Regions from separate parts of the Porphyrobacter sp. CACIAM 03H1 genome, predicted to be linked through region 2. Evidence: predicted binding sites of a transcription regulator. Region 2 holds the regulator's gene; the other holds the start of a gene.
What was found. Region 2 encodes LexA, which represses DNA repair genes until DNA is damaged. Its sites were predicted from a motif close to GTTCCNCNCTTGTTCT; they were not measured.
Positions count from the first base shown of each region.

Region 1: a site for LexA is predicted at 1,965-1,980, ahead of CBR61_RS14370 (S24 family peptidase). Genes of this name have one in related genera too.

Region 1 is NZ_CP021378.1:3,013,468-3,029,024, reverse strand. It holds gene mobF (MobF family relaxase) at 1-790, shown strand, start outside; gene CBR61_RS17170 (hypothetical protein) at 839-1,231, opposite strand; gene CBR61_RS14370 (S24 family peptidase) at 1,256-1,900, opposite strand; gene CBR61_RS14365 (hypothetical protein) at 2,316-2,804, shown strand; gene CBR61_RS14360 (caspase family protein) at 2,801-4,669, shown strand; gene CBR61_RS14355 (hypothetical protein) at 4,693-5,010, opposite strand; gene CBR61_RS14350 (restriction endonuclease) at 5,007-9,029, opposite strand; gene CBR61_RS14345 (HEPN domain-containing protein) at 9,281-10,153, opposite strand; gene CBR61_RS14340 (class I SAM-dependent DNA methyltransferase) at 10,685-14,140, opposite strand; gene CBR61_RS14335 (hypothetical protein) at 14,360-14,590, shown strand; gene CBR61_RS14330 (conjugal transfer protein TraG N-terminal domain-containing protein) at 14,601-15,557, opposite strand, start outside.
Region 2 is NZ_CP021378.1:2,286,200-2,301,756, forward strand. It holds gene CBR61_RS10935 (phosphodiester glycosidase family protein) at 1-524, shown strand, start outside; gene CBR61_RS10940 (anthranilate synthase component II) at 521-1,132, shown strand; gene trpD (anthranilate phosphoribosyltransferase) at 1,129-2,121, shown strand; gene trpC (indole-3-glycerol phosphate synthase TrpC) at 2,126-2,917, shown strand; gene moaC (cyclic pyranopterin monophosphate synthase MoaC) at 3,002-3,475, shown strand; gene CBR61_RS10960 (molybdopterin molybdotransferase MoeA) at 3,472-4,653, shown strand; gene lexA (transcriptional repressor LexA) at 4,849-5,532, shown strand; gene CBR61_RS10970 (ComEC/Rec2 family competence protein) at 5,661-8,021, opposite strand; gene gltX (glutamate--tRNA ligase) at 8,060-9,496, shown strand; gene CBR61_RS10980 (citrate synthase) at 9,552-10,838, shown strand; gene CBR61_RS10985 (hypothetical protein) at 10,853-11,047, shown strand; gene CBR61_RS10990 (HAMP domain-containing sensor histidine kinase) at 11,058-12,464, opposite strand; gene CBR61_RS10995 (hypothetical protein) at 12,464-13,387, opposite strand; gene CBR61_RS11000 (hypothetical protein) at 13,441-14,640, opposite strand; gene CBR61_RS11005 (Hpt domain-containing protein) at 14,755-15,081, opposite strand; gene CBR61_RS11010 (ATPase) at 15,152-15,557, shown strand, end outside.

The DNA.
Region 1 (15,557 bases), 730 kb from region 2:
CGGTGCGATGAAACTTGAGGTGCTCTCGCGGATCAATCTCACGCGTGAGGAACTGCGCTATGCGAGGAGCTATGCCCCCGGCATGGTGCTAGAGGTCGATCGTCGGCAAAGGGGGCAGGGGCTTCAGAAGGGGCAGTATGAAGTCGTGGGGACCGATCCTTCGAGAGAGCGTGTGACCCTGCAAAACGAGCGCGGGCGGCAGTTCGAATTTCGTCCCGGACAGCTTCGCCCGCAGGGCGAGCAGGACCCAGTGAAGCTCTACGAACGCCGCGAGATCGAGATCCATGATGGCGACCGCATCCGCTGGACGGCGACCGATCACAGGCGCGGCCTGCTCAATGCTGACCAGGCGAGGATCATTTCGGTCGACGCCAAAGGCGTGTCGCTGGCGACCTCGGTTGGCGTGTTGCACCGCCTTGCTCCGACCGATCCGATGCTAAAGCAGCTCGATCTCGCCTATGCGCTCAACGCGCACATGGCGCAGGGGCTGACCTCGGATCGCGGTATCGCGGTTATGGACAGCCGCGAGAAGAACCTTGCCAACCAGCAGACCTTTCTTGTGACCATCACCCGGTTGCGGGACCGTCTGACCCTGTTTGTCGACAATGCTGGCAAGCTAGAGGCAGCGGTGGAGAACAATCCCGGCATGAAGCGCTCGGCGCTCGAGACGGTCGACCTTCTGCGGAATGCAGCTGCCACTGGCGCGGAGAACGGGAGGGCGTCCGAGGCTGAACGAAAGGCGCCCGAACTCGACCGCTCGATCTCCAAAAAGTTCGACATGGGTCTGTAGCGTGTTCTTGCCCTGTCACGCTTGCCCTCAGCGGCAGGCAGGACCCTTCTAGTAGCGGTCCCAGCGCAGCACCGTGCGGGTGCGGATCATCGCGCAGGACAGGTCTGCGCCGCTTGGCAGGCGGCACCAGGCCGCCGTGCGATTGCCTTCGGCCCGACCTTCAGAGCGACAGGTCAACATAGGCCCCCGGACCAGAACATGTCCGGTCGAAGAGGTCCCCCGCGCACCGCCCAACACCTGCACGAGCGCATCGCGTGCCTGGATCCCGGAACTGCGCGGACACGGATGATGGGCGCGGCAGGTGCCGTCCATTTCGCGCGCAGCAATGCCGGCAATCCGCAGGCGAGGACCTTCCGCACACCAGACTGGCCCATCACCGTCCCACACACGGGTGGGCGTGCATATGAAGGTTTGCACCGCGGCAATCACGGTTGCGGCCATCAGGCTAAGCACGTCGGTGCATCCTCAGCGCAGCGTCCGGCCGAACCAGAGAACACGGCCGACGATATTGAGCATGCGCTTCTCGAGGCCGCGCCAGCTGGGGTAGGTCGGGTTGTCGCTGAGGACCGATACCCGCTTGCCCTGCGGCTCGATTGCGATCCGTTTGACGCTCAGCATGTCGTCCATGCGCAGCACATAAATGCCGTCGCGCAGCCGTGCCTGACCGTCACCCAGATCGACCATGACCTCATCGCCATCGTGCAAGGTTGGTTCCATCGAGTCCCCGAGGACCCCGATGATCGAGAGGTTTGAAGCTTTGCTTGCTGTAAGGCGGCGCAGCCATTTCTCGTCGAACCCGAATTGCGCTGAGTTGCCTTCGGTTCCGGCGAGGGCACCATATCCCGCTGATGCTTCCACATCGAGAATGGGAATGTGCACGAGGTCGGCGTCAGGACCTGCGCGGCGTGCCGGGCCGCCGAGCACCTTTTCGTCCACCCCGAAGAAGCGGGCGAGGACCGAACGATCCTGGTCATCGAGCTGTTTCGGGCTGCCACGCCGGATGTATTGCTGGATGTAGGCAGCATTACGCCCCAGCAGCCGTGAGATCTCAGAGTAGTTGCAGCCGCGCTTCTGGATCAACTCGTCCAGCGCTCGTCGTGCATCGTCCATTCTGTTGCTCCTGGCGCGTTCATCTAGGAAAAACGATCCTAGGTGCTAGGAAAGCCTCCTATTAGGAACATAAATGGAACGCAAGAGGAAAGGGCGTCAGGGCGATAGGGCCAGTTGGGAGATCGTATTTCAGCCCTCACATACGCTGGGCGCAAAATCGCGGTAATCGATTTGCAGTCCGTCTAGCCTTTAAGGCTCTATAGTAACGGGAATTTCGTGTCTCAGGCGATGGACACTGCTTCTCCGAGCGGTAAGATAGGGCGTGGACCAACACCAAGAACCGCCAGACCCAAGGGTCTTCTGCTTTGTGCGTCCGAGGGAGAGCGAAGGCTTCGATCTTGCCGTTACGAAGCTAATGGCAATGCTGCAGGAGCGCGCGAGAGCAGCGTATGTCAGCCCCCATAACATAATGAGGATGACGCATGGGCAATCGATGGCTCCAATTCTGCGTGAGAATTCCGGTGATGTATCGATCCACCGAATTTCCTCAGAATGGCTTATTCCGTTCAAGGATCTCGTCGAGAACGATCTCACTCTGATCGGACGCTCACTTGTTCCAGTGAACGAGGACATGGCGAGGCAGTTTGCGCAGAACATTTATGGAGTAGTCGGCGCTGCCGCCGAGCAAGTCGGAAACGTCGTGGATGCACAAGCTGCCGGGTCGGTCGCGGCGTCGATGATAGAAATGATGGCGAAGATCGAGCTTGGCGTGGATCGGGACGGAAATGTCGTCATGCCGCAGATTCACGCTGGCTCTGAGGCGTTCGAGAAACTCGTAGACGCCATGGAAACCATGGACCCCGAACTCGCCGCAGAATTCGAAAGACTGAAGCACGAGAAGTCACAGCAAGCGCTTGACCGTGAAGCTGATCGCCGCGCGAAGTTCAAGGTCGCGGATCAATGAATGGCCGTGCGCTCATCGCCATAGGCTGCAACGCTTATGACCACCTGCCTCCGCTGTCAGGCGGTGAAGCGGATGCGAAAGACGTTTTCGGCACTCTTATGCTTCCAAATATTGGCGATTACGACCTTGCCCGGTCACGCGTCCTTCTCTCGCCCCGGCTCGACGAGGTGAGAGCAGTGCTGCGGGAGGTGCTATTCGACCTGGGGGCCCTCGATACGCTGACGCTCACCTTCGCTGGACATGGGACCGTGGCCGCCGGAAGCTTCTACATGGCCCTGCGCGACACCAGACCGCTGGGACTCTCAGCAACGGCGCTCCCATTGGCCGACGTGTTGCGCATGGTGGCGGAGGCAGCACCAAAGCAGACCTATATCTTCATTGACGCATGCGAGGCAGGAGGGCTGATCGCCGATCTCAACGTCATTCTGAAGCCCGAGGTGATGGGAGAGATAGGAACCCCGGGCGTTACGCTCGTTGCAACTGCTGCAGCGAAGCAGTCGGCAATCGAGCAAGCGGGGCGAGGGATCGGAACGAGCGCCCTTCTTGATTGCGTGCGGGGTGACGTTTTCCTTCAGGACATAACTCCCGCGCTTGATCTCACCGAGATCGGCCGAGCCATTTCTGACCGCGTGTCCAACACTGGCGGTCAGACGCCCGTCGTATGGGGATTGAACCTCTACGGACCTTCGAGCTTTTGCCGCAATCCTCATGCCGGCTCGAACGACGCGCCGTTACGAAGCGTGCTGGTCGGGTGGCCGGACGCAGGAAGTGTTGCAGTCATCCGAGCGGGTCTCCCGAAGTTATGGAAGCCGTTCGTTGACCTTCCGCATGACTGGGAGCCTCGCGCCTTGCTCGATGGGCTTGCTCCATTGCTGGCGGGCCTTGGCGGTGACGCGTTTGTGGCTGTTGGCTTGGTAAGCCGGATTGAAGAGGCATTCGCCAGCCGTGCCCGAGAGTCGAATGACCGGTTCCGGGAAATCGAAGTACGAGCAGCATTCGCGGCCTCGCTGCTGCCACGCTCGGACGATCCGATGGTTGAGGCCCATCTTCTGGCAGCTTGTGGCAGATTGGCGGGCATGGTGGAGACTGCCATCGCAGACGTCGTTTCTGCGCTCGACGGCTATCAGTACGCTCTTCTTAACGGGGGCTTGGAGGAACTGTATCAGCTGCCCATCCGGCTATCGAAGTTGCTGGGCTGGGCTGGATTTGTCGTGCATGCTTGCCTGATCACCGGTCAGGACATGGCCTCGGCGGCCGAGCGCCTCGAAGAGCTCTATCGGAGAATCTTGGGTACATATTCCCTGTCGCTTGTCGCTATGAACGATTGCCAGGCACCATACATTCTGACTGCGCTCACAGCTTCGAAACACGCGACATTGAACGATAGCGCTGAGCAACTTCTGGGATATATGTTTGCCTCCGCAATCGAATGCCGAGGTCGCGTCGCGAGAGTTGACATCGATCCCAGCAAGATTTTGTCCTACCTTATTTCCCGAATGGACTTGGCGGGCGAGCCGAACCTTGAGCTCGTTGCACAACCGACTGAGCTGGTGTCAGTCTTGCTGCGGGCATCGCGACTGTTCGACCTTCACGAAGAGTTCGATTTGTCGCTGAGCGCGCTCGATCATCTCGCCATCAGTGCATATCTCCCAGACGAATATCGTGGGTTTGCCGACGAGGTAATCTCGCGTGGTATCAACGTCGTACGTCATATCGGCCACGATATCTGGACGGTGGACGATCTCGAAACATCTTGGCCGGTTTTTCAGCAACCTGCTGGACCCGGCCAAGCTATGGCTGCGATTGTCGCTTCGCTACTGTTTCCCGATCGATCGCCATGGTTCGTGCTGCCGTCTCAAGCATAATCTGACGCATCTGTGTTCATGGCCTAGTCGCGATCGGACATGTGCGTCACGGGACTGAGTGAGGGCTGCGAGCTCGGCTTGAGCAGGGCGCTGAGCGCGGCGCCAACCAGCGCCGCCAAGTCGAGCAGCATCACAAAGCCGCTTCCGAGCACAGCGTCAGGCGAGTATCGGTCTGGCGAGAGGATGATGAGCGCGGAAATCACAAAGACGCCAATTGCCAGTGCCAGCAATGTAGTCGCCGTAGCGAACCGTAAGCCAAACCACCAACGACTCTGGGACTTCTGGACCTCGAAGGTCTCCCGCTCCTGCCGCAAGCGTTCCGCCTCGCGCTCATCAGTCATTCGAATTCGTCCAGTATCTCCCCTTCACGCCGGGCACGCGCAATGTCGCGCTCGGCAGCAGTGAGGATGGTTTCATAGACGGGCCACGCGGGGGAGAACCGCGACAGCTGCGACAACACCGCTTCGGCCTTCGCTTTCGCTTCTAGGTCGCGCGGCATGGGTTCGCCGCGCACACCGGACTTCACGCCGGAAAGCGCTGCTGCACAAAGGCTGTCACGCACATGCTCAAGTTCTGCCGGGTCAGCATGAGCAACTCGATCGAGCAGCCGCTCAACGAATGGCTGTTCGGCGAAAGCAAAGAAATGGTGTGAGTGGCGCACCAGACGGCCGATCAACCCGAGTTCGGTCGCAGAGGCTGTGTCGAGCCTGAGGTCGAAGAAGTCGATAACCGGACGGGCATCGATGTCGAACATGCAGGCAAACATTTCGACCGCGCGATAGATTGTATAGCCATCATCCGGCCCATGGCTGAGTAGCCAGCTCCACGCATAGGCGAGCACCTCAGTGACCTGCGGCGACTTATGAAAACCGAGCTTGCCATCGTGAAAACGGTAGCCGACCAAATCGATGTCGTTCTGATCGTTCGTAAGCGCACGATCTGCCCGATCAAGGAGAAACCGCGCAAAGGACAAGGGGAACTGCTCCGCTAGATGGCGAAACATTTCGCCCGCCCAGTGATCGTCTGGAAGAGTGGGGATGTCTCGTATCCGATTGAGGATCGTATCCACTTCCTCCTGGCCGAGCAGCATGAAAAGCTTGCGGTTGCGATTATGCAAAAGGTGCGCTGCAGTAGTAAGCACATGCTCACTGAGCCCGAAGGGCGCCAGCATCAGCAGCTCGAACGCAGCTTTGTGATCCACGGAGCTGTTCCATTGGACCGCATTCAGTCCGGCAACAACCACCGCTTCATGTGGGCTGGAAATGCTGTTCCGCAGGAGCGTAATGTCAGCTGGATCGAGCGCACGACGCAGACCACCGAGCGTCGATGCGGCGCTCTTCGCCAAGTGCGGATCGGCATCAGCCTCGGCTAGCGCAGACCCAACGATCACGCGACCGCGCTCGGGATCTCGATCGAGCAATTCGCGGATGCCAGAGAAGGCATAGGGTCGCCAGATCGAGTCCGACACATGACTATGTTCGACGAGGCATTCGGCCAATTCAAGATCGTCGTCGACCAGTTTGGCGACAAGCACGTGGGCAGCGCTCGGCTTGAGGCCAGCGTCGCTCAGCTCGCCCATTGCGTTTGCGACCGCAACGAGCACGGCATCGGCGCTTCCGTAAGTCCTCTTGAGTTCGAGAACGAGCGCGTCGAGCCACGGGTTCTCCGGTGACCATTCGTCAAAATCCACTTGTCCGCGAAAGGCGCGTTGCGCGCCTTCCACGAGAGCGGCCCGCAGCCGGAATTCCAGTGTGTCCGGCAGCGCTGCCAATATGGCACGTGACGCCTTCCGCAGATTGCCCTTCATGTATCGGGCATGCCACTCCACCGCCTGAGCGATCGTGATCATCGTCGCATTTGCGAGTGCGCCTGAAGCCACGCGTTCCTGCAAACGTGCCATTGTTGTCGTGAATTCCGCGTCATATTTCCGGCGCAAGTCAGCTTCTGGTGCCCAGCTTCCGAAACCCATCGGCAGCCTGACCATGTCGCTGACGAGATTGCCCGCGCGAACCGCGACGGCGCTATCGGGGTGGGACAGAAGCTCGATGACCGAGCCGATCACACGAGAGCGGAGCGGCCAGGCGAAGTCGTAGGAAAGAAAGTATCGGCTGAGCGAGATCGAACGACCATGATCGCGATTGGCCTCGACAACTCCCGAAAGCAGCGGCGCGAGAATATCAAGCGGCGAGTAATGATGCCTCCAGGCTTTGCCGCTGGCGATAAGTTCGAAGGCGAAGTTGGCGACCTTCTCTGAGAATTCGAACGACTTGTACTCGTCGAATTGGCATAGCTCTGCAAGCACTCGGATCGGATGATTTGGGTGCTGACCCAGTGGGCGCTTGTCGTCGCGTCCCATCTCCCAAAGAAGGCGGCAGACAGTTGGCAAATAGTCCGGAGCGTAGGCGATGTTGCGCAGGATCGGAGTTAGCTCGCGAGCAACATCGCCCTTGTGCAGATGGCGTTGGACATAGGCAAGCGCCTGCCGAGGTTGGTACATCGCGACCGCACGTACGGCACCGAAACGAGGGTCATAAGGGCCATCCACGTCGTCAAGTCGCGCCCAGGCGCGATCAAGCAGATTACTGTTAGCGGGATCTCCATCGTTGCGGCGCCAGTCCATGCGACCAAGATTGACCATAACCTGTTCGAGCTGCTCGCGACCGACTGATGCGATCACCTTTTCTGCAAAAGGTGTAAGCGTCCCATCATCCTCGACGCAGCTCTCATCGATCAGATAGTCCCCAAGTACATCGGGCATGAGCCTATAGGCAGCGCCGCGTTTGTAGACGACACCGCCTCTGATCAGAATTTTCAGGGCGCGCGTCGCCTGTGAGGCGGAAAACTCGGTCGTCGCCTCGAACAGCTCGCCAAGGCGGCGATCATTGAGATGGACCGGTTGCATGACCGCGATGAGTTCGAGCATCGCGCGCAGCAGTGCAGCGTCCGCCGGTTCTCCTACGCTGCCAGCGATGGCATCGGCGAATTTGCTCACCACCATTTCGCGCAACTCGGTGTGGTTGCGCGTTTGGGCCACGCTCAGGTTCCCCGTGGCGACCACCCGTGCAGCCATAGTCGCAATGAGCGGGTTGTCGGGGGCAATGCTCGCGACAGGTTCAGCATAGGCCGGATTGGCATCATTTTTCTTGAGCACCTCGGCAACAATTGCTTCGACTGACCTGAGAGGTAGGCGCCCAAGTTCAATTTCCACCGGGTGGGTAAATCCAAAACGCTGGAGGTCATTGCGCAGCCGCTGGAGTCCGTAGGGACGCGTCGCAAACAGGAGCCGTGCGCGATTTGCCGGATCGGCGGCATACTCAATAATGACAGCGAGCCCGTCGCGGTCGTGTGCATCGTCGACCACCAACAGTTTTTCGCCGCGACCGAGCGCCTCAAGGCTTTCGCGAGACGGATCGCGTGCTGCCGACAGGAAGTGTGTCGCGATAGATGGCGACGACTTGGTGAAACTGCTTAGCCCGGCCAACAGCAGCCTCGATTTGCCCATGCCGCCTGCGGCGACCAGCAATGTTACTGGCGCCCGATCTTCGATTGCCGAAAGCAGGGCCGCTAATGGTTCTTCTCTTCCCTGGAGCGTCCACTCATGATTGAAGTAGGCACCGGGCTTTGCGAAAGGCGCGAAAAACTGCGCGGCGGTCAGCCATGGACCGCTTTCGCGACGACCCAGCAAAGCCATGCGCTGGCCAGGAAAATAAGTGTCGACAATGCGGTCTTGATCGACCCCAGGAAGCGCGCGGATCATCCTGGACAGATCGTCCCTGTCCCAGAGTTGCCATCCCGGATGGGCGCGGAGAACAGCCGCCGCCTTGGGCGTTGCAACGCGACTTAGAGCAAGGATCTTGCGTTCGGCTTGGACTTCGACCGCGTCCACAGCCTTCTGGACCTTCTCGGGGCCAAACCGCTCGACCTGCTTGCACTGCACAACCCACTCTCGATCGTCATCAAACGTCACCCGGATGTCGATGCCTGACTGGTCGTGGCCACGGCTGCCCTCGATCCTCACTTGAGCATTCGGGTGTTGTGCTTGAAGCAGATCAGCTACGATTTGTTCAAATGTTTCGGGTGCGAGACTGTCAAATGGAAGGTGTGGCGCGCGGGGAGCTGCAGTCACAGCGTAGCCAGCGAGTTCGCGCAGGTCGGCCAAGTCGAGCTCGAGGGCGCTCGCAAGGTTCGCCAACTGATCAATCGATGGACGGTGCGTGCCCGCTTCCCAGCGACTTACCGACTGCTGACGCACGCCCAAAGCGCTGGCAAGGGCGCCCTGAGTGAGCATGATTGCCTTGCGCGCATCGACAATAGCCGCGGCCAGACGAGCGTATGGAGGGCTATTCGCAGCGTTCAACATCGCACACCTTTAGCGTGTGCGAATTTGGAACGCAAGCATCTCACACTTTGGAGGTGTGTCGTCTAGTGGGTATATCTCTTGTGCCACGGCCGCCCAGCCATGTTTTCCAAGATTTCTCGCTGCCGCTAGCTTTCTTAACCTCGGTCGCATTGCCTGAAGGTTGGGAAAACCATCATCCGGTCAATATGCTCCTGATCGTCACCCGGATCGGCCGAGACTACAGGGCCGGTCCGCGCAGCGAGTTGAGCAGATCACGCGAAGGGCATTGTCGAAGCCCTAGGAATGCTTTGAAGAATTACCTCGTCTACGTGACGAACCATTCCATCGAACCAGCGCGCGAGATCCCGATTGGTCGCTGCCTCATCACGCAGTCCTTTTGCACCGATTAGCCTGACTGCATTCAGTAAGGTGCTGCGAGCAAGCTGCGACCCGAGCCGAACGCCCTCAAAGACAATCTCCGATGTGGGAGAAACCGAACCGTGCACCAGCCTCGAACGGATATCATAGGCTCTTCGAACATCGACCTGCCAACGATCCCGACAGTGGACAGTCGGTTCTTCTAGGCAGAGCGCAGCAACTCGCGATGACACGAGGCTTGCGATGTCATCCTTCTCGTCGGTCATCACCATCCGTTCGAGGGCGGTTACATATTTTACGGCCTTGGCGCCCTGAGACGGTTCCCTCACGGCTTCACCATACCACTGCATTGCATCGAGTAGCCTTTCGCTGAGCGGACGATGCAATGCCGGATTGACAGCTTGTTCGAGGGCGATGCCAAGGTTTGCGATGATTTCCTGGGCGTCCGCTCCGGAGAAGAGGTCCATCCAATTGTCGTCGAAGCCGACGTTGCCCTGCCCGCCGTAGGAAACCATATAAGATAGGGCCCCGTCAGCTTTGACGGTGAAGCCGGCTCTGCGATCATTCGCCAGTCCGGGGCCACCTACCTGCATTTTTGTCGAGTGCCCCGCTCCAATCAGGACATGAAGGCAGTTAAGCGCAGCCAATGCAGCTCTGGCTGCTGTCGCCTCTGATATCTGCTCGTCACAGCCGATCACCGTCACTTTGGCGATCCATCCGAAATTGCGGAAGTATTCTATTGCCTGCGAAATCGTGCGCCGCGTCATCTGGTGACCAAGCCCACGGTTTGATCGGATCGATGCTGCGAGTGCGCTCCGGAACGTTGACTGGTTCAGGAATCTGATCGGTCCAATCTCAAATGAGGAAGGGCTCTGTGGTGCCATGAGATGGCAAGGAATAAAGTGTGTGAGATCCTCGCAGCTTCTGCCGCATCGCCTCGCTGTTTCCGACAAAGCCCGATCGACATTCATGATGTCGACAGGACGCTTTTCACGCAGGAACTTCCGAACGAGAATCTCGGCGAGGACCTTCCGCGCCGATGAAAGGGACACGCGCCGCTCCAAGTTGGCGCGCGCTAATGCTGTGCGCGTAAGAGACCCTAACCGGTCATATCCTGCGCGGCTGCAGAGCATTTTCCCGTTCGGCCAATTGTAGGTAGGGTGAGGGAGGTCGCAAAACGCGTCTTCACGGGGGAGCGAACTGAATTTCCCTTCCTTCACCAATTGGTTCAGGCGCGCGCATTCCTCAAAGATAAACGAAACGTCTGCGTGGAGTTCATTCTTCCTATTCGCCATAGCTCACGCCGCGTATCGCCCGTCCTTCAGCCGCCTTGCCATGCCGATGCCCGCGAGCGCGTCCAGCACCGGGCGGACGGTGGCGGCGCGTTTGCCCTTGAAGGCTCGAGCGACGTCTTGCGGGGCGAGGGGCGTGGCAGCGGCGGTGAGGATGGATTGGACGGCGCTGACCTGTTCGGGGAGCGAGCCGGGCCAGGGGATGACGTTGTCGGGCAGCACGGCGGCGCTTTCGCCGAGGTCGAGCGTCTGGGTGACGGGGGCCTTGTAGTCCGGCGCCTGATATTCGGGGCGCAGCCAGCGGATCAGGCCGCGGGCTTCCTCGGCGGCGCGCTCCTTGTTGAGGGCGACGAGGCGCGTGAGGATTTCCTCGTCGGAGAGGTCGGCGGGCCAGCCATAGGCTTCGGCTACCAGCGCATCGATGGCGTCGTGGTGCTGGCGGATCAGGGTGACGAGGCCGCGATCATGCATGTCGCGCTCGGCATCGGTCAGCGCGCGACCCTCGCGCAGGGCTTCGAGCACGTTGTAGAGCTTGGTGAGGGTCAGATCCTCATGGCTTTCGAGCACCCGCTTGCGCAGCGCATCGAGTGCCTCTGCCTCGGCGCGGATCTTGTCCTTGAGCGGTTCTGGAACGTCTGCGGGGAAGGGGAAGGGATCGAAGCATTCGCCTTTCAAATAGCGTGGGTCGTCGCCCACACCCAGTCGCCCACCATTCGCGAGTGCCCAAACGAGATGGATACGGCTGCTGAGAATGCCGAGAAAATAGTGGTCGTCTAATGCGATGCACACACACGTGCTATCAGCACGCGTCGACACAGGTTCGACGACAAATACTCGATGCTTGGCAGTGAGGGGAGTTACGATCTGGCTCGCCAGTCCTTTGAGGGCAGGCCGAAATGTGTTCCTTGCTTCGCCATAAACCCACCACTTCTCGCGAACGGATTTTCGCGCATTTACGTCGCGCTCTGGTTTCACGGAGTTCACAAGGTGCTGATAAATCGTGGGAGAGGCTCTCCTTAAGTCAGCCTCGCTCACGACTTCACAGACGTCGATGACACGCCGCTGAAGGCGCGTTTGCACGATTTCCCGAGCGCCGAGCAAAGAGAAAACAAAAGATTGCCGCTCTGCGTCACTGAGTTCCGAGATTAGCTCTTCTCCAACTACGAAGCCTTTCCCAGTCAGTTGAAATCCGACAGACGAGACGTCAGAGTTAGCTCGAAGTGTCTTTGCTTCTTGAAGGTCAACTTCCGTTCTGAGGCTGGGACTGATGAGCCCATGAGTTTCGGCGAACTCAACTTCGAATGCCCCTTCAGCTATGGGCCGTTCGATCAAAACTTCGAGTTTCCGTCCAGTTTGCTTGCCCGATGCAGCAACCGTGAACGCAACCCTTACGTCAGCACCGTCCGCTTCATCGATCCACGGGTGATTGGGGATGGCAAAAACGATTGAAACTCGACGTTTATCAGCCATGTGACTCGCCATGACCGTCCGAGAAAACGATTGAGTGATGCTTTTGGTGGTGATGAAGCCCAAGCGAACTGTTGAGGCGTTCGCCGTAGCGATTGCCGCCTTGTGCCACCAGAACATCACGAAGTCGGCGTTTTCGGGGACGATGTCGTACACCTGCCGAACTGCTTCGATATAGCCGACCGGATTCGTAGCCCTGACTGTCCTTGCTCCGTGAAATGGCGGGTTGCCGACAATGAAATCCGCCTTGGGCCACTTCGCCGCGCGTGGCTTCACATAGCGGTAGACCACCACCCGCGCCGTCTCGTCGGGCACCTTCTTGCCAGTGACGGGGTGCTCTTTCATCGTCTCGCCGTCCCACCGGGTGACGGGATTTCCATCCTCGTCCAGCTCCGCGACCTTCTCGTCCCACTCGATGAGGGCGTCGCGGTTCTCGATTGTCTTTACGTCGCGCAGGATCGGCTCGGGCGGGGTGCGATCCGCACCGTTCACCCGGAAATGCCATTGCAGGTAGCCGATCCACAGGACCAGCTGCGCAATTGCGGCGGCGCGCGGGTTGATCTCGATGCCGAGGAAGTTTTCGGGCGTGATGGTGTGGCCGGTGAGCTCGGCGACATACTGGTCGTCGCCCAGCTCGACCAGCAGATCGAGCACCTCGCCCTCCAGTTCCTTCATGCGCGCCATGGCGACATAAAGGAAGTTGCCGGTGCCGCAGGCGGGATCAAGGACCTTCGTCTGGGCAAGCCGGGAATGAAACGCCTCGACGAAGGCCTTGGCCTCGTCCGCCTTGCCCTCTTCGATCAGGGTGGCGGCTGCCCCGCGCACCCCGTCCCAATCGGCGCGCAGCGGTTCCATGATGGTGGGGCCGATCAGCCGCTCGACATAGGCGCGCGGGGTGTAATGGGCGCCGAGCTTGGCCCGCTCCTTGGGATTGAGCGCGCGTTCGAGCAGGGTGCCGAAGATTGCGGGTTCAACCTCGGTCCAGACGTGTTCGGCGGCCTGGATCAGCACCTCCAGCTCCTCGGCATCGAGGGGCAGGGCGGTGCGCTCCTTGAAGAGGTAGCCGTTGAACTTCCTGAGCGGCACGCCGAGCGCGGGCGAGAACTCGCCCTTGTCCATCGCCGCCCACAGCGCGGAAAGCTGGTGTTCGAGATGTTCCGGGTGGGCGCGCTGGTTCTTGAGGAGCTGGGTGAAGCTGCCCTCGGGGATCAGCTTGCTGTCCTCGGCGAACATCGTGAACAGCACCCGCATGAGGAAACCGCTGGTGGTCTCGGCATCGTAGCCACGCTTTTCTAGCCGGCGGGCGACGGTGGCGAGCAGATCGGCAATATCGCGGGTGACGCGGGCGGCGCGGGCGGTGGGATCGAGGCCCTTGGGATCGGTCCAGACGGCGCGCAGGCGATCGCGCACATCCTCGTCGCGCAGGTCCTCCAGCATGATCCGGTAGCGCGCCCGGTCGGGGAACTGTGCGTAGGCTTTGCCGGTGCCGGTGAAGTCGGCATAGACCTCGATGCAATAACCGATGTCAGCAACGAGCAGAAACGGCGGCCAGCCATGATCGATGGGGAGCGCCTTGGCGTAGCGTTCGGCCTGGCCCTTGGCCTGAACCATCGCTTTGGCCCATCCCGGCGTGCCGCGCCGGGCGGTGCCGCGGGCGACGCGGGTTTTGGCGGTCTGGCCGAAGATGTCGAGATCGTCCTCGCCCTTGTCGGCAGCAGCCCGGTCAGCTTCGCTGCCCTGCTTGGCTTCGAGGATGAAACAGCCGCGCTTGTAGCAGTCGATCCGGCCGAAGCTGGTTGTGCCGTCGCCATTGTCCTGAAAGACGCGGCGTTCAAAGACGTAGTCGTTGGTCGCGTCATCGGCCTTGGCACCCCGAGGCGGGTCGACACCTAGGAGATTGGCCAAGCCGTGGATGAAAGATTGCGTGTTGGCGAGTTCGGACCCACCCGTTTCGCGCCATTCGGCGATGAACACTTCGATTCTGTCCTGCCCCATTGCCATCAAGTGCTTGTAGTCACGAGAGCTAGAGGGCGGCAATCGGTAAACGAAGGTCCTCACTTGGCTGTGTAGGAACAATTCGGTTCACTTTGCCTCCCCAATCCGTAGTCGTCGTAAGGAGAAGAGAGAGCTCGGAGTTGACGGGCACGTATGGGTGCTGGTCGTTTTTGCCTAGCCCAACCCAAGTGTTTCCTCTATGTTCCAAGGAGAAGCGGGATGAATGCCATCATGACCAATTTCGACATCGATGCTGAGAAGGCTCGCGAAACCCGCAAGTGGGAGGGGTTGTCCGAGGTCGATCAGGCAATCCGCGACAATCGCCTCATGGAGTACCGGATCAAGAAGTCTTGGGCCGATCCTTGGAGCCGAAAGCTAACGGTTGGTGCAATTCTTGTGATTACCGTCGGCTTTGCCTATCTGGTGGGCACCTCGCTTCGGCTCTGGTGATCTCAGAAAGTTACCACTCCTTCACATCGTCTGCTGCTTCCGCACTCGCGCCCTTGGCGCCCTTGGTGACAGCGTCCAGGCGCGATCTTGAGCCGCCTGTCGTCTGGCGACCGCCAGCCTGAGCGCGCTGTACCTCATCCTTAATGGTACCGGTATCGACCTTAGGGACCTCAACTGGAGCTCCTCCGCCAATCTGTGCGCGCCCGCGCACTGAGCTTGGAGCAGTGACCGAAGGCCGAGAAACGGGCTGACTTGCGGGTAGCATAAGGCGATCTTCGATCCCGTCCCGAAGTTGCTCGGCGTAGCTTTCGATGAATTTGCCCTGCAGTGCTTGGCCTTCCAGGCTGAGCTGGAAAGCGATGTCGTCGAACCGCGCGGAGCCGTAGAAGTCGCGATTGCCCTCGATCTCGGCTAAACCCCAGTCTCTATAGGCTTGCGATAGGTTGAGGTTGCCGGCTGCGCTATCGCCTTCGAAGAATGACGCCTGGTTTTCGAGGCGATTGGCAAGCTCCTCAGCCTGTCGTGCTTCAACAGTGTAGCTTTGCGCCTCTGTCAGAGAGGCATTCAAGCCGCTTGCGGTGCTCGAGACTGATGAGCTTGACGAGGTGCTGACCGAGCGGACGAAGCCGTCGCGCGTGTTCGACCAGTTTCTGGTATCCGACATTTGAGACAGGCTCCCGAAGATCCGAGAACGGTCTTCCGAAGCAATGCCGATGTCACTGTCGGTCCAAGTCTTTGTACCTCCACCTTTCAATCCCACCTTAGCCGACGCCACTCCATTCGTCAGGCCAGCATTCGCACCGGCCTCGCCGCCAAGGAACCATGCAGTCGAGATATCATCAGCTGCCCTGCGCGATAGCCCGAACTGCCGCTGCAGGTTGGTTGAAGCTTGATCGACTTCGCTGAAAGCAGTCTGGATGCTGTCGGAGTTCGAGGTGCCGCTGGCGCTCTCGAAGGAATTGCCCTT
Region 2 (15,557 bases):
ACGGCGGGATGTACGGCGATGACCTCAAGCCCATCGGCTACTACGTCCAGAACGGCGAGCGCCTGGCGGAACTCAACCGCGAGACCGGCGAGGGCAATTTCTACATGAAGCCCAACGGCGTGTTCTTCGGCTCGGGCGGAAGCTGGCGCGTGCTGGGGAGCAACACCTTCTTCAACACCGTGGGCGACCGGCCCGAATTCGGCACCCAGTCGGGCCCGCTGCTGCTCGACGGCGGCAAGCTCCACCCCGATATTCAGGACGACGGGCCCTCCAAGGCGATCCGCAACGGCGTGGGCGTGGACGCGGGCGGCAAGGCGCATTTCGTGATCGCCGATGCGCCGGTGAGCTTCGGCCAGCTCGCCCGCTATTTCCGCGACGAACTGAAGGTCGCCAATGCGCTCTATCTCGACGGGCAGGTGTCCTCCCTGTGGGACCCGGCGACCGGCCGCATGGACAAGGGCCGCGTCGGGCCGATCATCGTGGTGACGAAGCGGTCAGAGAAGGCAGGGGCGGCAAGCGAATGATCCTCGTCATCGACAATTACGACAGCTTCACCTTCAACCTTGTCCATTACCTGATGGAGCTGGGCGCCGAGGTGCGGGTGGAGCGCAACGACGCCCTCACCGCCGCCGAGGCGCTGCGGACCAATGCTTCCGGATTCCTGATTTCGCCCGGCCCCTGCACGCCCAACGAGGCCGGGATCAGCCTCGATCTGGTCGCGGCCTGCGCGGATGCGGGCAAGCCCCTGATGGGCGTGTGCCTCGGGCATCAGGCGATCGGCCAGCATTTCGGCGGCACGGTGCAGCGCGGCGGCTTGATGCACGGCAAGACCTCGCCTGTGACGCATGACGGGTCGGGGGTGTTCGCCGGGCTCCCCTCGCCCTTCACCGCCACACGCTATCACAGCCTCGAGGTGGTGAACGTGCCCGAGGCGCTCGTCGCCAACGCCCATGCCGAAACGCCGGGCGCCGATCACCCCTCCGTGATGGGTTTCCGCCACGCCGAGCTGCCGATCCATTCGGTGCAGTTCCACCCCGAGAGCATCGCCACAGAGCACGGCCATGCGCTGCTCGCCAACTTCGTGCGGCTGTGCGGGCTGGAGCCGGTACTGCCCGAAAGGCTGCGCGCATGAGCCTGCTGCCCGACATCGCCACCCCCCTGAGCGAGGCCGAGGCCGAGGCCGCCTTCGGCACCCTGCTCGACGGGGCGCCGTCGGAGGAGGAGATCGCGGACTTCCTCGTTGCCCTCTCGGCGCGCGGCGAGACCGCCGACGAGATCGCGGGCGCGGCGCGGGCGCTGCGGGCGCGGCTCATCCCCATCGCCTCGCCCGAGGGCGCGATCGATGTCTGCGGGACGGGGGGCGACGGGCACCACACCCTGAACGTCTCGACCGCGGTCAGCCTCGTGGTCGCGGCCTGCGGCGTGCCGGTCGCCAAGCACGGCAACCGCGCGGCCTCATCCAAGGCAGGGGCGGCGGACACATTGGAAGCCCTCGGGCTCGACATGGACGCGGCCGGACGCACGGCGGAGAAGACGCTCGCCGAGATCGGCATCTGCTTTCTCTTCGCGAAGAACCACCACCCCGCGATGGCGCGCATCCAGCCCATCCGCGTGAAGATCGGCCAGCGCACGATCTTCAACCTGATGGGCCCGCTGTCGAACCCGGCGAAGGTCAGGAGCCAGCTCATCGGCATCGCCCGGCCCGCCTATGTCCCCATCTATGCCGGTGCGATGGCGCGGCTCGGCACAGGGCGTTCGCTGATCGTCTCGGGGGACGAGGGGCTGGACGAGCTGAGCCTCGCGGGCGGCAACGAGGTCGCGGTGGTGACGGGGCACGGCTTCACCATGGAGCGCGTGGATGCCTCGGCCGCCGGTCTGCCCCATGCGCCGATCGAGGCGATCCGGGGCGACGATGCGCGGCACAACGCCGCCGCGCTCAGGGCGCTGCTGATGGGCACCCCCGGCCCCTATCGCGATGCGGTGCTGTTCAACGCCGCGGGCGCGCTGACGGTCGCGGGACGCGGCGAAAGCTGGCCGGAGCGGGCGGCCATGGCCGCCGAGGCGATCGATTCGGGCGCGGCCCTGGCCTTGCTCGAACGCTGGATTGCTTTAGCGAAGTGAGACGATGAACAAGCTCGAGGAAATCTGCGCCGCCAAGCGCGAGATCGTCGCCGCCCGCAAGCTGGCGATCAGCGACGACCAGCTCGCCCGCGCCGCGCGCATCCAGACCGCCCCACGCGGGTTCGAGGCCGCCCTGCGCGCGCGCGCGGCCTCGGGATTCGCCCTCATCGCCGAGATCAAGAAGGCCAGCCCCTCCAAGGGCCTGATCCGCGCCGACTTCCGCCCGGCCGAGCACGCCGCCGCCTACGAGGCGGGCGGGGCGGCCTGCCTCTCGGTGCTGACCGACGCGCCCTATTTCCAGGGCCACGAGGATTACCTGATCGAAGCCCGCAGCGCCTGTGCCCTCCCCGTCCTGCGCAAGGACTTCATGGTCGATCCCTGGCAGTGCCTCGAGGCGCGCGCGATCGGGGCCGATGCGATCCTGATCATCGTCGCCGCGCTGGACGATACCCTCATGGCCGAGATCGAGGCCGCCGCCCGCGAACTGGGGATGGACGTGCTGGTCGAGGTCCATGACGAGGCCGAGCTCGAGCGCGCCGCCCGCGTGCTGCAATCGCGCCTGATCGGGGTCAACAACCGCGACCTCAAAACTTTCACCACCTCGCTCGCCGTCACCGAGCGTCTCGCTCCGCTGATGCCCGAGGGCACGCTGATAGTGGGCGAGAGCGGCATCAACACCCACGCGGACCTCACGCGTCTGGCCGCGTCGGGCGTGCGCACCTTCCTCGTCGGCGAGAGCCTGATGCGCGCTGACGATATCGCCAGTGCCACCCGCGCCCTGCTCGGGGCAGAGTAGCAAGGGCCCGTTCGTGTCGAGCGCAGTCGAGACACCGGTCTTGAGCCTCTCGACTTCGCTCGAGGCGAACGGTTAGGGAGGCCCATGACCAGACTCACCCACCTCGACGAAAGCGGCGCGGCGCACATGGTCGATGTCGGCGGCAAGCCCGCCACCGCCCGCCGCGCGGTCGCCGAGGGGCGGATCGCGATGCGGCCCGAAACCCTCGCCGCGATCCGCGCCGGCAATGCCCCCAAGGGCGACGTTCTGGGCACCGCGCGCATCGCCGGGATCATGGCCGCCAAGCGCACCGGCGAGCTGATCCCGCTGTGCCACCCGCTCGGGCTCGAGGCGGTGAACATCGAATTCGATTACGAGGAAAGCGCCATCCGCGCCGTCGCCACCGCCTCTCTCACGGGCAAGACCGGGGTCGAAATGGAAGCGATGACAGCCGTTTCCATCGCACTCCTCACAATCTACGACATGGCCAAGGCGCTCGACAAGGGGATGGTGATCTCCGCCGTGCGCCTGATCGCCAAGTCCGGCGGCAAGTCGGGCGACTGGACCGCGCCCGAATGACCGCGCCGCTCGGTCTCGAGGACGCGCAGGCCCGCCTGCTTGCCCTCGCACCCGCGCTCCGTTCCGAGACCGTCCCCGCCGATGCCGCGCTCGGGCGCGTGCTTGCCGGGGACGTGCACGCCGCGCGGACCCAGCCCCCGGCCGACCTTTCGGCGATGGACGGCTATGCGCTCGCCCCCGGCGAGGGGCCGTGGCGGCTGGTCGGCGAGAGCCGCGCCGGCGCGCCGTTCCGCGATGTCCTCTCCCCCGGCGAGTGTGTGCGCATCTCGACCGGCGCGATGGTGCCACCGGGAGCCGACCGGGTGCTGCTTCAGGAGGACGCGGCCGACGAGAACGGGCGGATCACCGCCACCGAGATGCCTCCGCCCGGCCGGCACATCCGCGCGCGCGGATTCGATTTCCATGCCGAGGACCTGCTGCTCGCGAAAGGCACGCGGCTCACCCCCGCTCGCCTCGCGCTGGCCCTCGCGGGCGGACATGGCACGCTCCCCGTCACCCGGCGGGTGCGCGTGGCGGTGATGGACAGCGGGGACGAGCTGGCACCCGATCCCGCCCGTTGCCTCCCCCACCAGATCCCCGCCAGCAACGCCGCCATGATCGCCGCGATGCTCGCGCCGCTGGGGTGCGAGGTCACGCGCATCGGGCCTGTGCCCGACGACCGCGAGGCACTGGCGGGGGCGCTTGCTCTGGCCGAGGGCACGGACATCCTCGTCACCTCGGGCGGGGCCTCGGTCGGCGACCATGACCTGGTCAAGCCCGCGCTCGCCGACTGGGGGGCCGGGATCGCCTTCTGGAAGATCGCGATCAAGCCGGGCAAGCCGCTGCTGGTGGCCACGCGCGGCGACCAGGTGATCCTCGGCCTGCCGGGCAATCCGGTGTCGAGCTTCGTCACCGCCTTCCTCTTCGCCCTGCCGCTGGTGCGGGCGGCGCAGGGCGATCCCGATCCCCTGCCCCGCCCCGTGATCCTGCGCGCGGGCGAGCCTCTGCCCGCCGTCGGCCCCCGACGCGAGTTCCTGCGGGCGGTGAGCGAGGGGGACGCGGTGCGACTGGCAGGATCGCAGGATTCATCGGCGCTCTCCGCCCTGGCGGCCGCCGATTGCCTGATCGATCGCCCCGCAGGTGCCCCGCCCGTCCCCGCAGGCGCGCCCGTTCCGGTGTTCCGCCTCCAGAATGGCTGAATTGCGCGGGTTTGCTGCGGGCCGCGCTTGACTCAGTCAATTTAGTTTCCTAATTGTTCCTTGTTCGTTCACCTTAATGGCGAGCGGCCAGTGCAATCAACGCACCTGTTCGGGGTGCCTCTTGGCGCACGCAAGGGATTGGCATGGTGCGCTGTGACCGGCGCACCGTGGGTGCGACCACAGGAGACTTGACCAATGCTGACGGCAAAACAGCGCGAGCTGATCGTCTTCATCCAGCAGCGGCTGGAGGAGACCGGGATCTCGCCGAGTTTCGAGGAAATGAAGGAGGCGCTCGATCTCAAGAGCAAGTCGGGCGTGCACCGGCTGATCTCCGCCTTGGAGGAACGCGGCTTCCTGCGGCGCCTGCCCAACCGGGCGCGCGCGCTCGAGGTGATCCGGGAACCGGGCGACACCACGCCCTCTCGTGCTGCGCCGGCCGGCGACAATGTGGTGGCCATGCCCTCGCCCGCGCCCCGCGCGCCCGAGGCTGCGAACGACGTGATCGAGCTGCCGCTACACGGCCGCATCGCCGCCGGCGCCCCGATCGAGGCGCTCGAAGGCCAGTCGACCCTGCCCGTGCCCGCCGCGCTGCTCGGCCCGGGAGAACACTATGCGCTCGAGGTGTCGGGGGATTCGATGGTCGAAGCCGGGATCTTCGACGGCGATTTTGCGCTGGTGCGGCGCACTAGCACCGCGCGCGACGGCGAGATCGTGGTCGCGCTGGTGCGCGGCGAGGAGGCGACGCTCAAGTATCTGCGGCGCGAGGGCGGACAGGTCCGGCTCGATCCGGCCAATGCGGCCTATGACCCGCAATACTACCGCCCCGACGAGGTCGAGGTGCAGGGCAAGCTCGCCGGCCTGCTGCGGCGCTATCACTGAGGTGATCCGGGCCGGATGGCTGCGAACATGTTGGAGTTAGAGGGGCGCTTACGGCGCCCCTTTTTCCATCCTGTCGTGGCCCGGCGAGCGCCGTTCCAAGGCGATGTCGTGCCGGTGTCATTGCCGCTTCATCGCCCGGTCGTTGCTTCGTGTGGTGCTGTCTGACCGGGCGGTGCTTCGGCGCTTGCCTCCGGGCGCGGCTTTCCAACCCGTTCCTTGCCGCCCTGCCACCACCCGTGCTCCCCCTGGCTCGCGGCGACGGTGGCGATCCGCTCCCTCGCGAGGTCGATCGCCAGTCCTCCCGTGTGCTCCAGATACCGCCGGTCCGCCTTGAGCCAGCGCGGACGGCACGAGCGCGGGAGAAACCGCTCGGCCACGACGATATCCGCATCGGCGCAGGCCGCCGCAAGGGCGCGCTCCTCGATCTGCTCGCGCCCCCGCCCCAGCAGCAGCACCGATTCGCGCCCCCCGCGCTCGAGGCTCATCGTGCAGAAGGCCGAGGAACAGCGCGCTCCCGGCCACTCGGCCAGCGGCACGGGCTCGGCCGCGACGCCGGCGAGTTCCATCAGGTTGTCCCGTGTGTAGGAAGAACGGCTGTCGCGCAGGGCAAGCAGGCGCGGGTTTCCTTCGTCATCCTCGACCGTGAGACCCACCTGCCGACCGTCACCCGCCACCAGTACGTCCGGAATCGGGGTCGCCGCCGCCATCGCGCTCGCGGCGGCGACGGGCAGCAGACCGGCAAGCCGCACCCGCCCGCGCCACAGCGCCAGCCATAGCCCACCGGCCGCGAAGAGCGCCACCGTGAGCCCGCCGATCTGCGGCATCAGGCGCACTGCGCCCGCCTGCGAGGCGGTGAGATGCGCGATGGCGAGCAGCAGCTCCAGCGCGCGCGCGACCAACCACCACACGGGCGCTCCCAGCCCCAGCGTGTCGAGGAGAAGTCCCAATGCAATCAGAGGCATGGCAATGAAGGTGACCAGCGGGATGGCAACCACATTGGCGAGCGCGCCATAGATGCCGGCGCGGTGGAAGTGGAACAGCACGATCGGCATCAGTGCGAGCTCGATCACCACACCGGTCGCGAAGAGCATCGCCACCCGCCGCCCGCCGCGCGCCCACCATGGCTCTTCGCGCGGGGCGAGGAAGGTCTGGACGGGCGCGGAACCTGCCAGTGCGACGATGGCCAGCACCGCGGCAAAGCTCATCTGGAAGCTCGGCCCGATCGCGCTCTCCGGCCACAGCAGCAGCACGAACCCCGCCGCCAGCGCCACCATCCTGAGCGACAGCGCATCACGCCCGAGCGCCAGCGCGCCGAGCACCAGCAGGGCGGCGACGCAGCTGCGCACCGTCGGCACCTCAGCCCCGGTCAGCAGGGTATAGCCCACCCCGGCGAGCGCCCCCGCCCCCGCCGCCACCACCGGCAGCCGCACCCGCAGGGCAAGCGCAGGCCAAAGGGCGAGCAGCCGCAAGGCGAGGAAATAGGCCGCGCCGATCACCGCGCTGACGTGGAGCCCGCTGATCGAGAGCAGGTGGGTTAGCCCCGAATCCCGCATCGCCGCCTCGTCCACCCCCGCGATACCGCCGCGGTCGCCGCTCGCAAAGGCCGCCGCGATGGCCCCGGGGGAACCCGTCACCTGCCTTCGCACATGGTCGGCAAGCCCGCGTTGCAGCGCCGCGATCCCACCGCTCCCGGGGGCTGGAGTGATCACCGCGAGCGGCCCGACCATCGTGCCCGTTGCCGAGAGTCCCTGGAACCACGCGGCCCTGGCGAAATCGTAGCTTCCCGGCAGCATCGGGTGTGCCGGCGGCATCAGCCTTGCGCGCAGGCGCACAACCGCACCTTCGGCCAGGCCGGGGGGCGGCCCGCCCTCGCCCAGCGCCGCGAGCGGCACATTGATCCGGACCTTGCGCGCCGCCGTGTCCGGCGCTTCGCGCATCGCCAGTGTGAGCCGCAGGCGGCCTTCCGCAGGCTGATCCTCGCGGGCGAGCACCCGCCCCTCGATCAGCATTACCGCGGGCCGCGCGATCGGCGCGGCGCCGACAATCGCGGAGCGTGCCCACACCACCGCCAGGCCGAGCGCGAAGACCAGCCCACAGGCAACCACCGCCCTGCGCAGGTTGCCCCGCGTCTCGTCCGCCACGCTTCCGGGCGGCCAGAGCGCCAGCGCGGCGAGCGCCGCTCCCGCGCCGCCGGCCATCGCCACCATCCAGTGTGTCGGCGTCGGCAGCGCGAACCAGACGAGGATGCCGCCCGCGAAGACCACCGCCAGCCATGGTGCGCGATCGAACCCGGCTGCGGCGAGGAAGCCCTCGGCCGCATCCAGCCCCCTCCCGCTCCACGCCCCGCGGCTGCCGGTGCTGGACAAGCCGCCAAGGGTTTGCCAAGGGCGCGGGCGAGGTTCTCCGGGGGCCTCGCCGCCGCCCGGATCGTCCCCCATCGGTATGATCGGCACATCGCGCATCGGCTCGCCCCCGATCGGCCCGGTCAAGGCCCAAACCGCTCGAAATGAACAGGAAGTCAACGCCCATGGCAAGCGAAAGCAGCACCCCCGCCGCCAGCACCGCCGGCGAAGTCGTGACCCGCTTCGCCCCCTCGCCCACCGGCTTCCTGCATATCGGAGGGGCACGCACGGCGCTGTTCAACTGGCTCTATGCGCGCCACCACGGCGGACGCACCCTGCTGCGCATCGAGGACACCGACAAGAAGCGCAGCACGCAGGAGGCTATCGACGCAATCATCGAGGGGCTCGACTGGATGGGCCTCGATTACGACGCGCCGCCGATCTTCCAGTCCGACCGGGCCGAGCGCCATGCCGAGGTTGCCTGGCAATTGCTGGATGCGGGCCACGCCTACAAATGCTTCGCCACGCCCGAGGAACTCGAGGCGATGCGCGAGGAGCAGCGGGCGCAGAAGAAGCCGCTGCGCTACGACGGGCGCTGGCGCGACCGCGATCCGGCCGAGGCCCCCGAGGGCGCGCCTTTCGTCATCCGCCTCAAGACGCCCACCGAGGGCGAGGTCACCATCCACGACCGCGTCCAGGGCCCGGTGACGGTGAAGAACGAGGAAATCGACGACTATATCATCCTGCGCGCCGACGGCACGCCGACGTACATGCTCGCAGTGGTGGTCGACGATCACGACATGGGGGTGACCCACGTGATCCGGGGCGACGATCACCTCAACAACGCTTTCCGCCAGCTGCCGATCATCCGCGCGATGAACGAAATCGAGGGAAACTGGCCCGATCCGGTCTATGCCCATATCCCGCTGATCCACGGCAGCGACGGGGCCAAGCTCTCGAAGCGCCACGGCGCGCTCGGGGTCGAGGCCTATCGCGACGAGTTCGGGATCCTGCCCGAGGCGTTGTTCAACTACTTGCTGCGGCTCGGCTGGGGCCACGGCGACCGCGAGGAGATCACCCGCGACGAGGCGGTGGCGCTGTTCGATCTCGACGGGGTGGGCAAGAGTCCCTCGCGTTTCGACATGAAAAAGCTCGAGAACCTGAACGGCCACTACCTGCGCGAGGCCGATGATGCGCGTCTTGCCGCGCTGGTAGCGGCGCGGATTGGCGAGAACGCGGACGAGGCGCTGCTGGCGCAGGCCATGCCGGTGCTCAAAGTGCGCGCGAAGAACCTCAACGAAGTGGCTGAAGGCGCAGGCTTCCTCTTTGCCACCCGCCCGCTTGCGATGACCGAAAAGGCGCAGGCCCTGCTCGAAGGCGATGCCCGCACCATCCTGCGCGCGGTTTGCAACGCACTTGCAGCGCAAAACGACTGGACAAGCGAGGCACTGGAAGCCACTACGAAGGCGCTCGCCGAGGAGCAGGGATTGGGCCTCGGCAAGCTGGCGCAGCCGATGCGCGCGGCGCTGACCGGGACGACGACATCACCCGGTATCTTCGACGTGCTGGTCCTCCTGGGCCGGGACGAGGCGCTCGCCCGGCTCGAAGCGCAGGCCGCCTGAGGCAGGCTGCGCGGGCACAGAGCGCCACACAAGGATTTTGGACAGGAGACAGATCTTGGCAGACAAGACGGCGAAACTCGAAATCGGCGGCCAGAGCTACGAGTACCCCGTGCTCGAAGGCAGCACCGGCCCCGACGTGATCGACATCCGCAAGCTTTACGCGCAGACGGGAGCCTTCACCTTCGATCCCGGCTTCACCTCGACCGCCAGCTGCGAAAGCGCGCTGACCTATATCGACGGTGACGAGGGCGTGCTGCTGCACCGCGGTTATCCGATCGGCCAGCTGGCCGAGCATTCGAGCTTCATGGAAGTCAGCTACCTGCTGCTGAACGGCGAGCTGCCGAGCAAGCAGGAACTCGACGACTTCAGCTACACCATCACCCGTCACACGATGCTGCACGAGCAGCTGATGACCTTCTACCGGGGTTTCCGTCGTGACGCGCACCCGATGGCGATCATGTGCGGCGTGGTCGGCGCGCTGTCTGCCTTCTATCACGACAGCACCGACATCTCCGATCCCGAGCACCGCAAGATCAGCTCGCACCGCCTGATCGCCAAGATGCCGACGATCGCGGCGATGGCCTACAAGTATTCGGTCGGCCAGCCCTTCATGTATCCGGACAACCGCCTGTCCTATACCGGTAATTTCCTGCGCATGACCTTCGGCGTTCCGGCCGAGGAGTATGAGGTGATCCCGGCGGTGGAGCGCGCGATGGACCGCATCTTCATCCTCCACGCCGACCACGAACAGAACGCCTCGACCTCGACCGTGCGGCTCGCCGGTTCCTCGGGCGCCAACCCCTTCGCCTGCATCGCGGCCGGCATCGCCTGCCTGTGGGGCCCGGCGCATGGTGGCGCGAACGAGGCGGCGCTCAACATGCTCAAGGAAATCGGCACGCCCGACAAGATCCCGCACTACATCGAGCGCGCCAAGGACAAGAACGATCCCTTCCGCCTGATGGGCTTCGGTCACCGCGTCTACAAGAACTACGATCCGCGCGCGACGGTGATGCAGAAGACCGTGCGCGAGGTGTTCGACGCGCTCAAGGTCACCGACCCGCTGTTCGAAACCGCGCTGCGGCTGGAGGAGATCGCGCTGAGCGATCCCTACTTTATCGAGAAGAAGCTGTTCCCGAACGTCGATTTCTACTCGGGAATCATCCTCTCGGCGATCGGCTTCCCGACCACCATGTTCACCGCGCTCTTCGCCCTCGCCCGCACCGTGGGCTGGGTGGCGCAGTGGAACGAGATGATCAGCGATCCCGGCCAGAAGATCGGCCGTCCTCGCCAGCTCTACACCGGGCCGACGCAGCGCGACTACGTGCCGCTCAGCGCACGCTGAGAGGCTGAAAAGCAATGTTGATGCTGAGGGCGGCAGGGATGTTCCTTGTCGCCCTCGGTCTTATCTGGGTGCTGCAGGGCACCGGCGTGCTGCACTGGCCGGCGGACAGCTTCATGCTCGGACAAGGCGACTGGGCCTGGCGCGGGGCGGGAACGGCGCTTGCGGGTGCCGCTCTAATCGGGCTCGCGGTCTGGCGTTCGCGCCGCTGAGCAGTGCGGATCAGGCGGCCGGAAGCTCCAGCGTGAACAGGGCGCCGCCGCCGGGAGCAGGGCCAACGGTCAGGCTTCCCTCCATCGCCTCGGCAAGCCGGCGCGAGATGTAGAGGCCGAGGCCCGATCCCTTGTCGCGCCCGCCGTCGCTGTCGCGGCCGAGGCGTTCGCCCTTGTCGAAGATGCGCTCCGCCTGTTCGGGCGTGATACCGGAGCCCTCGTCGGCAACCGTCACCGCCACCCGTCCCTCGCCTGCGGCACGGGCCGAGATCGTCACCGTGCTGGCCGCCGGGGCATAGGCGATGGCATTGCCCACGAGGTTGATGAGGATCTGCAGAACGCGCCGGAACTCGGCCGTGGCGACTGTCCGCCCACGCTCGCCCTCGACCACCAGCACCGTCTCGCGATGCTGGGCGCGCACGCCGAGGATGCCGGCGGCGCGGGTGGCGGCATCGGCAAGATCGACCGGCTCGCGCGCCGTGCTGAAGCCGGGCGTTTCGACCACCTCTAGATCGGCTAGGTCATCGAGCATGGCGGCAAGGTGCTGGCCCGCGCTGGCGATGGTGCCGGCATATTCGCTGTATTCCTCGCGCAGGGGCCCCGCGAGGCGCGCACGAATGGTCTCGGCATTGGCGATGATCCGGGTCACCGGCTGACGCAGCACAGGGGCGAGCGCGGTGCCGACGAGGCGGGTCGTCGCGGTCTCGGGCGCCTCGCTGGCGCTGTCGGCAGGCGGGGCCTCGGCAAGCGGCTCCTCGGCGATCAGCAGCAGTTCGAAGCCTTGCGGGTTGTGCGGGTCGGGCCCGAGCGGGATCAGCCGCGCGCGCCAGTGCCGTGCCGAGCCGGGCAGGCGGCAGGCCGCACCGTCGAGCAACCGCCAGTGGAGCGGCTGGTGGTGGCTGATGCCGGTCAGCTCGACCAGATCGCTCCACACCCGCCCCGGTGCCGCGCGCGCGGCGGCTTCGAGCGCGGCGGCATCCCGCGCGCGCGCGCTGAGCACCTGGACCTGCTGGCGCGCGTCGAGCCGCCCGCTGACCTCGGCGGTAGCCCGGTCGATGGCATCGATGCGATCGGCGAATTCGCGCGGATTCGGCGGGGTCACGGGACTGCGCTGCCAGTTCTCCACCAGCACCTCGCAGCCGCCTCCGTCGTCTTCGGCGAGCGGATGGATGCGGGCGAAGCCCGAAACCTCGGCATCGCCGTCATAGGCGGAAAAGCCGCGCGCGATCCTGAGGCCCATGCGCCGCGCCTGCTGCACCAGCGCGAGCAGTTCGGGGATCGCCAGCGTTCCCGGCAGATCGCCCCCGCAACGCTCCTGCAGCTCGGCCAGCGGCGCATCCGCGCTGAGCAGCCGGTCGCGCGCGTCGGTCAGGCCATAGGCGCCGAGCAGGCTGTCGGTGCGGTCCATGGCGTTCATCACCCCGCCTGCTCGCCGCCGAGCAGCGCGGCGGCACGCTCGGGCGAGACGGCGGCGAGCATACGCGGCGGGCGACCGGCGGGTTCGACCAGCAGCAACTGGCGCTCGATCGCCGGAGGTGCGAGACCCGCGGCGCGCAGCAGCAGGGCAAAGCGCATCCCCTGCCCTTCGTGACAGGCAAGCACCGCCGCACCGCGGGGCGTGGGGGTGGTCACGGCAAGAGCGCTCGCGAACATTGCCAGCCCCGCGTGATCCAGCGCCAGCGCGGCGACGACACCGCGGCGCAGGCTCGCCACCAGTCGCGCCATCAGGCCGAGCCGCGAGGCGCCCTCGTCATAAGCCGCCACCAGCCCTGCGCGCCCTGGTCCCTCGGGCAGCCGCGCGAGCAGGGTGTGAAACAGTTCGGCGGGCAGTTCCCCGAGCGGCAGTTCCATCCGCCGCTGGCCCTGTACGAAGCGCGATTGCGCCGCGAGAGCCGCCATCGCCAGTGCGGCGACTGCGGTGTCCTCGGACGCGATCAGCTCCTGCAGGAGCGGGCTCAGCACCGGGTCGATGGCGTGGCGCTGGTGCAGGCGCTCGGCGGCAAGGCTTTCGGCGGCCAGCGCATGGCAATGGGCGAGCAGCTCCGCATCGCCCGTGAGAGTCTCGGCAAGCGCTTCAGCCGCGAGCGGATCCATGCCGACGGCGCGGGTCGCCGGATCGTGGCCGGCCTCTGCGGCGACAAGCTGGGCGGCAAGATCGCCGATCATCCCGCGCACGCGGGCAAGGATCGCCTCGCTCAGGAGGGCCTGTGCTTCCGACCCGAGCAGGTGACGCAGCACAGGGACGACAGCCGACAGCGCGCGGGCTTCCCGCGCGAGTTCGTCCCGCAGGATCGCCTCGACAGCTTGGTCGGCGGCAAGGTCCATCGTCTCTTCGCCCATTATCGCATCCGGCCTAGCGCCGGCATAGTTAAGGACGGGTTAGATCAATCCTGTCAGCGGCGCAGCAGCAAAGCTGCGACCAGCCCCAAGGCGAGACAGGCGAGCGCTTCGGGTAAAAGGCCGAAGCCGGCGGCAAGCGCGAGGACAAGGAGCATGGCGGGCCGGTCGCCCGCGATGGTCGTGAGGTTCGCGCCCGGCGGGCGTGACACGGCGCGGGCAAGGCCTACGGCAACCGGTCCGAGCACGGCAAGCGGCTGCCATTCGGGCCAGGGCGCTAGCGCGAACCACAAGGCAAGGGCGACAAGCGCGTCTGCCGCAGCGCCCAGCACCGCCCCGCCGCGCGGCATGCGGTCCTCGCGCCGCAGCCGCGCGGCGAGCGTGCCGAAGGTCCGGGCGACCTCGCCGCCGAAGACTCCTGCCGCCGCCAGCGCGAGGCCTGCCGCCGGAAAGCCGAAGGCGGCGAGCATCAGCGCTCCCAACAGCGCCGCCAGCGCGAGGCTCCCGGCGACCACCCCACCCTGCGCCAGACCGCGCGGGACCAGCGACCGCACCAGCATCCCCGCCAGCGAGGCCGATGGTGCGCGCCAGTCGGCAACCGGGGCGGCGCGGGCGACGAGGTCTGCCTCGTGCCGCTCGACCATCGCCGCGCTCTCGGCCAGCAGCCAGCTCTCCGGCACCAGTTCGCGTGCGGCGAGTTCGCGCGTCGGGGTGCCAGCCTGAAGCGCAAGACGCAGCAGCAGCGATATGGCGTCGGCATCTTCGGGGAAATCGGACAGGTGCTGCACCGGCGCGCCGCGCATGGCCAGAACGCCCGCCCAGTGGCGGCTCGCGTCGATGCGCTCGAAATCCTCGGGGCGGCTCACGGCCAGCGGATGATCGGCGGGGATCGTTGCCACCGCCCGGCTCAGGCGGTCCTCGCCTCCCCCGCCGAAGACAGCGCGCACCACCTGCGGATCGGGAACCAGCCCGTCGAGCAGGACGACGAGATCGTCCTCCGCCCGCACCAGGGCGGGCAACGCGGCGAAACCCTTGAGTGCGTGGAACTGCACCCCGCCTGCCTCGAGGGCGTGCTGCAGGCCGAGGATGTCGTCCGTGGCGGCAAGGCTTTCGGTCAGGCACAGCACCCGCTCGACCCCGAGATCAGTCAGCAGCGCCGCCTGCCAAGCCAGCACGCTGCGCCCCGCAAGCGGCATGGCGGCACGCAATGTGCCGTCATCGCTCCGCCGGAGCGCGGCGATCAGACCGATGCGCATGGCTCCACCCTTCCCTTATCTCTCCCGCCGGGAGGATCAGGAATTGGCGGTTTCGGCGGCGCGGTTCAAGCGGGAGCCGCGGGGTTGCCCCCATTCGCGGCCCGGCGCGACGGATCAGCGGAACTTCGGATCGCGGCTGTGGGCGCGGTTGAAGCGGGCGAGCACCGCCTCGACCTCGCGGATCGCCATCGGCTCGCCGGGGGCGGCATGAAGCGCGATCTCGGCGGCCTGGAGCAGGTCGTCGGCGTGGAAGCTTGCGGCAAGGCCCTTCAGGCGCATCGCCGCGACGTGCCAGTTGCCGTCGCAGCGGGCGCGCTTCAGCAGATCGAGCTGTTTGGCCGCGCTTTCGAGGAAGGCGCTGCGCAGCTCGCGCAGCAGCACGGCATCATCGCCGGCCGCAGCCGCAAGGGTCGCATCGAGGGCACCGTGGTTGAACGCCATGCGGCAGGGATAGACCTGATTGGGTTAAAGCGGGGTTTATCCCGATAGGCGCTGTGGTATGGAGTGTCCCATGGCAGGACGGCACCAGATGCGCGCCTTGGGGCGCAAGAGCGGCGATGATGGCGCAGGGGAAATGGTTTCCGGCGAAACCGAGGCAGGCGAGGAGGCGCTCGTCCTCGCCGACACCTGGGTCGAGGAAGAAGAAACCGCCGAGGCCGCCTCCCCGCCCCGGAGCGGGTGGTTGGCGCCGGCCCTGGCGCTGCTGGTCGTCGCGGGGTGGACGGCGTTCTTCGTCTGGGCGCAGCTTCCGGCGATCACCGCCGGGGTCACGCCGGCGCAAGGGGCGGAATTGGTCGTCGCCTGGGCCATCCCGGTCGTGCTGGTCGGGATCGTCTGGCTGCTGGCGCTGCGCACCTCGCGCGCCGAGGCGCACCGTTTCGCCGCCACCGCTGCATCGATGAGCCGCGAGAGCGCGG